Rhodobium gokarnense: one gene and its partner. The protein of the gene in region 2 interacts with the protein of the main gene of each other region in a pairwise test. Links are inferred from orthologs where the notes say so. Each region holds a gene or a part of one and is shown on either strand. Other genes may lie near its edges.

The links. Proteins that work in one complex are often made in the same cells at the same time.
Region 1: the proteins of dhaK (region 2) and parE interact in binary tests that used the Escherichia coli proteins (3 or more experiments, as listed by UniProt). The link is inferred for Rhodobium gokarnense from one-to-one orthologs.

Annotation. Positions count from the first base shown.
Region 1 is NZ_JAOQNS010000004.1:258,063-262,434, reverse strand. Bases 1-2,896 are described here. They hold parE (DNA topoisomerase IV subunit B), read left to right. Parts: upstream 1-352; coding sequence 353-2,440; downstream 2,441-2,896. Other genes in these bases: M2319_RS08825 (sulfotransferase family protein), read left to right, coding at 2,555-2,896; M2319_RS08835 (thioredoxin family protein), read right to left, coding at 1-122. Outside these bases: more of M2319_RS08825, read left to right, coding at 2,897-3,292; M2319_RS08820 (sulfotransferase family protein), read left to right, coding at 3,324-4,088; M2319_RS08815 (hypothetical protein), read left to right, coding at 4,227-4,372. UniProt on the Escherichia coli protein: Topoisomerase IV is essential for chromosome segregation; it is the principal protein responsible for decatenating newly replicated chromosomes. It relaxes supercoiled DNA.
Region 2 is NZ_JAOQNS010000011.1:167,000-172,836, reverse strand. The notes cover bases 1,412-4,295. They hold dhaK (dihydroxyacetone kinase subunit DhaK), read right to left. Parts: upstream 3,408-4,295; coding sequence 2,415-3,407; downstream 1,412-2,414. Other genes in these bases: ptsP (phosphoenolpyruvate--protein phosphotransferase), read right to left, coding at 3,829-4,295; M2319_RS18040 (hypothetical protein), read right to left, coding at 3,419-3,832; M2319_RS18050 (YbhB/YbcL family Raf kinase inhibitor-like protein), read right to left, coding at 1,702-2,247. In the rest of the region: M2319_RS18060 (catechol 2,3-dioxygenase), read right to left, coding at 67-1,011; M2319_RS18055 (2Fe-2S iron-sulfur cluster-binding protein), read right to left, coding at 1,041-1,367; more of ptsP, read right to left, coding at 4,296-5,454; M2319_RS18030 (HPr family phosphocarrier protein), read right to left, coding at 5,435-5,728; dihydroxyacetone kinase phosphoryl donor subunit DhaM, read right to left, coding at 5,725-5,837. UniProt on the Escherichia coli protein: Dihydroxyacetone binding subunit of the dihydroxyacetone kinase, which is responsible for the phosphoenolpyruvate (PEP)-dependent phosphorylation of dihydroxyacetone via a phosphoryl group transfer from DhaL-ATP.

The DNA of each region.
Region 1 (4,372 bases), on a different replicon or contig from region 2:
ACGACGACCGTCCCCTTCTCGCCCTTCAGCTCGCTGAGCGAATGGGTCTTGCCGTCAATTCCGGGCAGCGTGAAGTCCGGAGCGGGTATCCCGAGTTCCGGCGGCGGGGGCGTTGCAGCCATGAAAACCTCCATCGGTGCGATTGCATTGGATCGCTGCCCAAGAAACCAGTTTTGCCAGTCATTTTCCATGGCCGTTGGCCAGCGCCCGACATCTTCTGCGCCGCTAGCGGACTTGTGATGGAACAAGCCGCGAACGCCGATCTCGCCTTTACTTTTTCGTCATGCCAGAATGCGAACCGATTCGCTTGCCTGCGAAATCCCCCTTTAACGCCTGGGAAGACCCGCTGGAAATGGCCAAATCCGAAGACCTTTTTGCCAAGCTCGAGGAGAGCGTCGCCGACCTGAAGGCGCAGAACCGTCCGGCAAAGCGCAAAGCCGCTGCGGACCGCCCCGCGCCGTCGCGGCCGGCCGCGCGCACCCCCGCAAGGAGCACGGGCGACAGCGGCGAGACCGGCTATTCCGCCGCCGACATTGAGGTCCTGGAAGGCCTTGAGCCGGTGCGCCGGCGACCGGGCATGTATATCGGCGGCACCGATTCCAAGGCCATGCACCACCTCTTTGCCGAGGTCATCGACAACTCCATGGACGAGGCGGTCGCTGGCCATGCGAGCTGGATCGAGGTCGAACTCGACGCCGAAGGGGCGCTGACGGTCAGTGACAACGGCCGCGGCATCCCGGTCGACCCGCACCCCAAATTCACCGACAAGTCGGCCCTGGAAGTGATCATGACGACACTCCATGCCGGCGGCAAATTCGATTCCAAGGTCTACGAGACCTCCGGCGGCCTGCACGGCGTCGGCGTCTCCGTCGTCAACGCCCTGTCCGAAAAGCTTGAAGTCGAGGTCGCCCGCGGCCGCCGGCTCTATCGCCAGTGTTTTTCCCGCGGCATTCCGGTCGGCGGCCTGGAGGAACTCGGCGAGGTCATGAACCGGCGCGGCACCCGCGTGCGCTTCGTGCCCGACACGGAGATCTTCGGCGCCAACTGCAAGTTCCAGCCGGCCACCCTCTTCCGCATGGCCCGCTCCAAGGCCTATCTCTTCGGCGGCGTGGAAATCCGCTGGTCCTGCGCGGCCAACTGGCTGGAAGGCGCCAATGCGCCGCCGGCCTCGGCCACCTTCCATTTTCCCGGCGGCCTCAAGGACTTTCTCGCCGAGAGCCTCAACGGCGAGCGCAAGGTCGTCGACGACATCTTCGCCGGCAAGACCGACCGCCCCGGCGGCCACGGTTCGGTGGAATGGGCCGCCGCCTGGTTCGCCGGCGACGGCTTCACCCGCTCCTATTGCAACACCATCCCGACGCCGGAGGGCGGCACCCACGAGACCGGCCTCCGCAACGCCCTCCTGAAGGGGCTGAGGTCCTATGCCGAACTGGTCGGCAACAAGAAGGGCGGCATCATCACCGGCGATGACGTGCTGACCTCTGCCGGCGCCATGCTTTCCGTCTTCATCCGCGAGCCGGAATTCGTCGGCCAGACCAAGGACAGGCTGGCGACGACGGAAGCGAGCCGGATCGTCGAAAACGCCGTCCGCGACGCCTTCGACCACTGGCTCGCCGCATCGCCCAACCAGGCCAACCGGCTGCTGGAATGGGTCGTCGACCGGGCCGAGGAGCGGCTGAAGCGGCGCCAGGAAAAGGAAGTCAACCGCAAGTCCGCGGTGCGCAAGCTGCGGCTTCCGGGCAAGCTCGCCGACTGCTCCAGCGGCCAGGCCGCCGGCAGCGAGATCTTCATCGTGGAGGGCGATTCGGCCGGCGGCTCGGCCAAGCAGGCGCGCAATCGCGCCACCCAGGCCGTCCTCCCCCTGCGCGGCAAGATCCTCAACGTCGCCAGCGCCGGGCGCGAAAAGCTCGCCCAGAACCAGCAGCTCGCCGACCTCGTCCAGGCGCTCGGCTGCGGCACCAGGGGCCAGTACCGCGAGAGCGACCTGCGCTACGAGAAGGTCATCATCATGACGGACGCCGACGTCGACGGCGCCCATATCGCCTCGCTGCTGATCACCTTCTTCTACCGCGAGATGACGGACCTCATCCGCGAGGGCCATCTCTATCTGGCCGTGCCGCCGCTCTACCGCCTGTCCCAGGGCGGCAAGACGCTCTATGCCCGCGACGACGCCCACAAGGACGAACTGCTCGCCAAGGAGTTCAACGGCCGCGGCAAGGTCGATATCGGCCGCTTCAAGGGCCTCGGCGAGATGCTGCCGGCGCAGCTCAAGGAAACCACCATGGCGCCCGACAAGCGCACGGTCCTGCGCGTCGACATCGTCGAAGACGACGACGGCCTGACGCGAACGACGGTCGACCGGCTGATGGGCACCAAGCCCGAGGCCCGGTTCCGCTTCATCCAGGACAACGCCGAATTCGCCACCGACCTCGATATCTGACGTCGGCGGCGCCCGTCACGGCGCTTTCGCTTTTTCCCCGTTTCGGCTAAACCGGCGGCGCCCCTCGCGGCAATGTCCGGCGCGCCTTGCGCCGCCCTACCCGGAGCGACGTCCTTGGCATCCCTTTTCGGCAATCTGCGCGAACGCTTCCGCGGCCCGCCGCCGGCCGCCAAGGCGGAGCATTTCGTCGTCATCCCGGAGCTGAAGATCGCCTTCGGCCGGGTGCCCAAGGCCGCAAATTCGTCGATCAAGGCAGCGCTCGCCCGCCATGTCGCCCACGACCCGAACGGGCCGGTGAAGCCGACGCGCGACCAGTTCTGGGCCGAATGCACGGATGGCCGCACGGCGATGGTGACGCCGGCCGAGGCCGCCACGCTGTCCGGCTATTTCATCTTCACCTTCACCCGCAATCCGTTCGACCGGCTGGTGAGCTGCTACAACAACAAGATCGTCGTCTCGAAAGAGCTGCCGGCGAGTTTTGCCCGCCTCGATTTCGACAAGGACATGTCCTTTGATGCCTTCGCGCAAAAGGTCGCGACCATCGACGACGGCCACGCCGACATCCATTTCCAGTCCCAGGCCGCAATGCTGACCCATGACGGCGATATCGTGCCGGGCTTCATCGGGCGCTTCGAAAATCTTGCCGACGACTGGCACGACCTCGATGCCGCGCTTTTCGACCATTGCGGCATCCGCCTCGGCCGGCTGGAAAAACGCAACTACCGGCGCGGCGGCGCCGACGACCTTGCCGGCTACTACACGTCGATCGAAACGGTCGCCCTGGTGCGCCAGCGCTATGCCGACGACTTCCGCCTGTTCTATCCCGATGCCGATGCGCCGGGCAGCGCCTGACGACGGGACCGGCCCTTAGCCAAGGACTGACATGCTGTTCAACACCCTTTCCCGCTCCATCCGGCTCCTTCTGACGCCGATCCGCGAACGGCACTTCATCGTCCTGCCGGAAAGGAAGCTGGTCTATGCCCGGGTGCCGAAGGCCGCCAATTCCTCAATCAAATACACCCTTGCCGAACATCTCGACTGGAAGCGTCAGCGCCGCAGCGACGGTATCGGACCCAACAACGACCTCTTCTGGCTCGACGGCCGCTCCCAGGGCGCCGACCTTCTCGGCGCGGACAGCATCGTTGCGCGCCATGCGGACTGCTTCATGTTCACCTATGTCCGCAACCCGTTCGACCGGGTGGTGAGCTGCTACAACAACAAGATCCGCATCAAGGACGAGATCCAGCCGAGCTTTGCCCGGCTCGGCTTTTCCCTCGGCATGGACTTTGCCGCCTTCGTGGAAAAGGTCGCCGAGATCGGCGACGACAGGGCCGACAACCATTTCCGCGGCCAGATGGACATCCTCTCCCATCGCGGCCGCTACCTGCCCGCATTCACCGGCCGCTGCGAGGACCCGGACGACTGGCCGAAGCTGCAGCAACGGCTGCGCGACGAGATCGGCTTTGAGATCGGCCCGCTGCAGACCCGCCACGTCAAGCGCCAGGGCCGCGACGACCTCGTCGACTACTATGCCGATCCCGCCCTGGTGCGGATGGTCCGGGACCGCTACCCGGCCGATTTCGAACACCTTTACGCCGATGCGGCCGACCTGCCGGCAGCGCTGAAGCAACTGAACGCCGCCGGCTGAGGGCCACGGCGCCGCCGGGAGAAGGACCGGCCGCCGGCGCATTCATCGAACCGTGATGCGCACCGGCGCCGGATCGCGTAGGCTTGCGAAAACCTCACGGGCGCCAGAACCGTCCGCGAACGCCATGGAGGCCACGCCATGACCGCCACCCGCATCACGAATATTGTCGCCGGCGCCGCCCTTGCCGCCATCCTCTGGTCGGTGCCCGCATCCGCCGACGAGGTCTCCGACGCGATCGCCGGCATCGACCCGGCGATCACCCATATGCGCATTTTCGGCGAGTG
Region 2 (5,837 bases):
GTTAGAAAACGCCCGGCGGTCCGCAAGTTGCTGGTCGGGAAACGAAGGCCGGAATGCCCTTCGGGATCAGGTGTAGACGGTGGTAAACGCTCCCGCTTCCTCGCCGGTGTGGTAGAAGATGCCGCGCCACAAATTCTCTTCGGTCCAGGTGATCGGCGGCATGTCCGGCTGGGCCAGATAGCCGAGGCCGGCGAAGGTCTCGTTGCGGTTGCCGGACGGGTCGAAGAAATAGATCGTGTAGCCGCGGGTGATGCCGTGACGCTGCGGGGTGACGTCCATCTTCACCTTGCGCTTGGCCATGATGTCGGCCGCCTTCAACACGTCGTTCCATTCGTCGAGGAAGAAGGCGACGTGGTGGAGGCCCATCTCAGGGCCGCCGACGAAGGCGATGTCATGGGGCGTGGAGGTGCGGAACATCCAGGTCGCGGCCTGGATGTCGCCGTCGGGGCCGACGAGCACCTGCTCGCCGAGGTGGAAGTCGAGGACTTCCTTCATGAACTTGGTGTTTTCGGCGACCTTGTTGACGCCCCTTTCCGGGTCGAGTTCGCACATCAGCAGGGCATGGTCGAGCCAGTGCGCCTTGACGCCCTTGCCTTCGTCCGGCCAGGGTTCGGGATTGAGCGTGCCGACCGCCTTGCCGAGGAATTCCTTTTCCGCGTAGAGCCGCATGTCGTGGCCGCTCGGCAGGTTGAAACGGATGGCGCGGCCGCAGCCGTTCATCTCGCCGGGCGCCATGTCGGTGACGTCGATGCCGTAATCGGTGATGCGCTTCTTCAACGCGTCGAGGTCGGCGTCCTTTTCCACCTTGAAGGCGATGGAGTTCATGCCCGCGCTGTCGGCCTCGGTCAGGATCACGGAGTACTTGTCCCACTCGTCCCAGCATTTGAGGTAGACGTTGCCGTCGGCGTCCCGGTCGGTCACCGACAGGCCCATGGTGTTTTCGTAGTGGTCGAGGGCCGCGTCCATATCGAGCACCCGAAGGTTGATATGGCCAATTCGCATCACACCCATCTTTGCGTCTCCTCCAATTAGACGTGTTCTTATACGAGACCGTATTTCCGTTCCCGGCACACGGCCTTTTTCATTTTTCCAAGCACCTTCAGCGTGACGTCGGAGGCCGGATAGGCCCGGCAGGCGAGCACGATACCGTGCGCCTCCTCCTCCCTGCTGACATGCTCGCGGCTCATCGCCTTGCCGCGCCAGGCGCCGTCAACGATATGTATCTTGCATACACCGCAGCCGCCGCCGTGGCAGCCCGACGGAATGCCCTTCCGGCCGAGCCGGACCATGGCATCCAACAGGTTTTCCTCCCCGGCGCAGCCATATGTCTCCCCGGTGTCGAGGATGGTGACCACGTTCTTCGTCATTGTCGGCCCGCTGTTTCGTTGCAAGCGTTACCGACAGTTGTGCCATAAGCTGACATTCAAAAAAACCGTTTTTTTTAGTTTATGCCGTTTTTTATTCGCCCGTGAGGGACGCGGACAGACTTGCGGCGGCGCGCCCCTGCCCTCTCCCGGGCCCTGGCGACGGCCGATCCTGCCGGAAAAACGGCGCCTCGACAAAGGCTTCGGAGTTTTTTCTGAGCGCTCCGGAAACGAAAAGGCCGCGGGCGCCCCGTTCGGGCGGCCCGCGGCCTTCGCGACCTAGCGGTCAAAGCCAGCAGAGCACCGGGGCGGATGCATCACCTGCCCCCTTGGCGTCTCAGCGCCCGTACTTGCCCTGCAGCGTTGCCTTGCCGATCGTCTGGCCGTTGATCATGAAACCGGTGACAGCCGTCGACGCGCCCTCCGGCACCTCGAGCTTTTCCACCGGCAGGGCATAAAGGGTGATGTTGTAGCGATGGGCGTCGTCGCCCTCAGGCGGGCACGGGCCGCCCCAGCCGGCAAAGCCGTAGTCGTTGGCGATAGCGCGCGCACCCTCCGGCAGCTTGGCACCGCCCTTTTCGCCGGCGTCCTTCGCCAGTTCGGTGGTCCCGGCCGGGATGTCGAGCACGACCCAGTGCCAGAAGCCGGCGCCGCCGGTCGGCGCGTCCGGGTCGTGGACCATCAGGGCAAAGCTCTTGGTGCCCTCGGGCGCATCGCTCCAGGAGAGCGCAGGCGACATGTTGGACCCGGTGCAGCCGAAACCGTCGAAGACGAATTCGTCGGCGAGCGTGCCGCCGTCGTCGAAATCGGGGCTGGTCAGCTCGAAGGCCTGGGCGCTGCCGGCGGCAAGGCCAAGGCAGACGGCGAGAATGACGGATTTCATGACTATTCCTCCTCGAAAAGGGTGACGACGGCGCGCTGCCGCCGCGGAGACGACACCATGCTCCGGTGACATCCCCTTGACCAGACCCGTGCCGGAACCGCGCACCCCCGACAATCCGGGGGCCGCCTGCCGCTATGGCCTTCGCCGCGCGAACGCGGACAGCGCGCTCACGCCTTCCAGCGCAGCGCCGCCGTGTGCACCGGTGCGTCCCAGAGCTCCGCCATCTCCGTGTCGAGCTTGGTCAGCGTGATCGAGGCGCCGGCCATCTCCAGCGAGGTGCAGTAGTTGCCGACGAGCGAGCGGGCGATCTTCAGCCCCCTCTCCCCGGCGACGTTCATCGCCGAATTGTAGAGGAGGTAAAGCTCCATGAGCGGCGTGCCGCCCATGCCGTTGACGAGGAGCAGCAGGTCGTCGTCGCCGGACGGCGCGATGGACTCGCAGATGGCCTGGATCAACGCCTCGGCGATCTCGTCCGCTTTCATCAAGTCGACGCGCTTGCGGCCCGGCTCGCCATGGATGCCGACGCCGAGTTCCATCTCGCTTTCACCGATCTCGAAGGTCGGCGATCCCGCGGCGGGCACCGTGCAGGAAGTGAGCGCGATGCCCATGGTGCCGGACGCCGCGTTGACCCGGTCGCCGAGGGCCTTGCAGGCCGCCAGATCGTCGCCCCGTTCGGCCGCCGCGCCGACGATCTTTTCGACAATGACGGTGGCGGCGACCCCGCGCCGGCCCTGCGAATGGAGCGAGCTTTCGACGGCGACGTCGTCATTGGTCAGCACCGTTTCCGTCGGCCCGTCATACATCTCGCCGGCCATCTCGAAATTCATGACATCGCCGGCGTAGTTCTTGACGATCCAAAGGATCCCGGCGCCGCCGTCGACGGCCTCCGCCGCGGCCAGCATCTGGTCCGGCGTCGGCGAGGTGAAGACCTCGCCCGGACAGGCCGCGTCCAACATGCCCATGCCGACGAAGCCGGCATGCATCGGCTCGTGGCCGGAGCCGCCGCCGGAGATCAGCGCCACCTTGCCCTTTTTTCCGCCGCCCTTGCGGGTCACGAGCTTGGGGTCGGTGGAAATGTCGACGAGATCGGCATGGGCACGGCCGAAGCCGGCAAGGCTTTCCGTCAGGACGTCGTCGACATTGTTGATCAGCTTCTTCATTTCGGATCTCCCTATTTGCGTTTCGCGATGCCGTCGGCGAGACGGATCACGTTGTCGGCAAAGTCCCTGATGGCCTGGATGACATCGGCCCTGACGGCCGGGTCGTCGAATTGCGGCAGCAGGATCTTCACGACGTTCTTCTCGTTCTCGGCGAGTTCCTCGATCGAGGTCGCCTGGGCCGGATGGGCGCGCTTGTAGAGATCCAGGAAGGCGTCCTGCTCTTCCGGCGTCAGGTGGCAGACCTGGAACAGGGTCGGGATGTGCTGGGCCGGCAGCGGCACCTTCAGGGCCGGATTGGTGATCTGGGAAATGAAGCTCGGATGGGTGCCGAAGGCCATGGCGAGCTTGCGCCGCGTCCCCGACGGCCGGGTCTCGATGGCATCGCGCAGGAAGGTCTTGTAGGCGATCAGCGGATCCGTCGTCATCCGGCCCTTGCCTCCCGTCCCGGCGCCCGCGCCTCGGAGATCGCCAGCTTGATCCGTCCGACGGCGGTCGGCGCGACGGAGAACGTCGTCAGCCCGGCGGCAAGGAGCGGCGCGACGTGTTCCGGCTTCGAGGCCATGTCGCCGCACAGGCTGACCTCGACACCGCGGGCACGGCCGGCGGCAACGGTGCGCCGGATCAGCTCCATCACGGCCGGATTGTCTCCCGCGGTCAGATGGCCAAGGCCGGCGGCGTCGCGGGCGACGGCCATGGTGTACTGGATGAGGTCGTTGGAGCCGATGGAGTAGAAATCGGCAGCGAAGTCCTCCGCCGTCAGCGCCGCCGCCGGCACCTCGACCATCATGCCGAGCGCCGGCTCGCGGGCCGTGACGCCTTCGGCATGGAGCGCGGCAACGGCCTCGCGCAGGAGCTGGCGCACGGTCGTCAGTTCCTCAGGAACGCTCACCATCGGCACCATCACCTTCAGCGGCCCGAGGGAGGCGGCCCGCGCGAGCGCCCTTAGCTGGCTCACGAACACCTCGCGATGCTTGAGGGACAGGCGGACGCCGCGCACGCCGAGGAAGGGATTGCTTTCGCCGTCGACCGTGATGCCCGGCAGCGGCTTGTCGCCGCCGGCATCCAAGGTGCGGATGGCGACGGGGCGCCCCTCGGCCCAGGCGACGAGGCGCCGGTAGACCTCGTATTGCCGCTGTTCCGACGGCGCCCCTTCGGAGAACAGGAACTCGGTGCGGGTCAGCCCGACGCCGTCGCAGATCTGCGGCGACAGGCGATCGATCTCGGTGATCTCGTTGACGTTGACGAGCACCCGTATCGGCACGCCATCGCCGGTCCGTGCGGGCCGGGCCATCCGTTCGGCGGCCCTTGCATTGAGCTCCTCGTCGGCCGTGCGGCGGGCGTTGAAGTCGGCAAGGGTGCCCGGCGTCGGCGCCGCGATCACAGCGCCCGTTGCCGCGTCGACGGCAAGGAGATCGCCCTCATCGATATCGGCGTCGCCGAGGTCGACGACCATCGGCACGCCGCGCGAGCGGGCCAGGATCGCCGCATGGCTGGTCGACGAGCCGGCAAGGAGCACGGCGCCGGAAAGCCGCTTCCAGTCGAGGCTCAAGAAGGTCGACGGGGTGAGGTCCTCGGCGACGATGACGGCCCCATCGGGCAGGTCGGCCGCCTCGATACCGCCGTTCATGTTGGCGAGCACCCTGTCGCGAAGGTCGGAGAGGTCCGAGGCCCGCGCGGCCATGTAGTCGTCTTCCGCGGCGCGGTAGTCGGCGATCTCTTCGTCGAGGCGTGCGCGCCAGGCGGCGGCAGCCGTCGCACCGTCCGCGATTGCCTCGCAGACCGGGTCGATCAACTCGTCGTCCTCGATGAGGGCGAGCTGGAATTCCAGGATCTCGGCGCCGAGCACGTCGGCGTCGTCGGAAAGCAGGCTGAGCTGTTCGGCGGATGCGGCCAGCGCCGCGTCGAACCTGCCTCGCTCCTCCTCAGGGCTTGCGGCCTCACCGACAGCGTCCACCGGCCCGCTTTCAAGGCGGACGGCCGGCCCGAGGCCAAAGCCGGGCGCCGCCGGGCGGCCCGCAAATCTCCGTTCAGCCTTCGGTGCTGTCATCGAAATCCCTGTCGATCAAATCGCGGAGCGCGGCGACGGCCGCCGGAGCGTCGTCGCCGGAGGCACGGATTTCCAGCCGCGCCAGGTGCGGCGCCTTCAGTTTCATCACGGCGCTCGGGGATTTAGCATTGATCCAGGTCTCGCCCGCCTCCCGCCGGATTTCGACCCGCGCCTCGAACCGCTTGGCGAGCTTGGTCAGCTTGACCGCCGGGCGGGCGTGCAGGCCGGTGGCGTCCCGGATGACGGCAGAGCCCGTTTGCCAGGCCTCGCTCATGACTGGAAATCCTCCGCGGTCGCCTTCACCGTTTGAAGGTCCGAGCCGCCCGCGGCCTCCGTCGCCGCCATCACGGCGCCTTCGACGATCGGCGCGTTGCAGAGCGCGA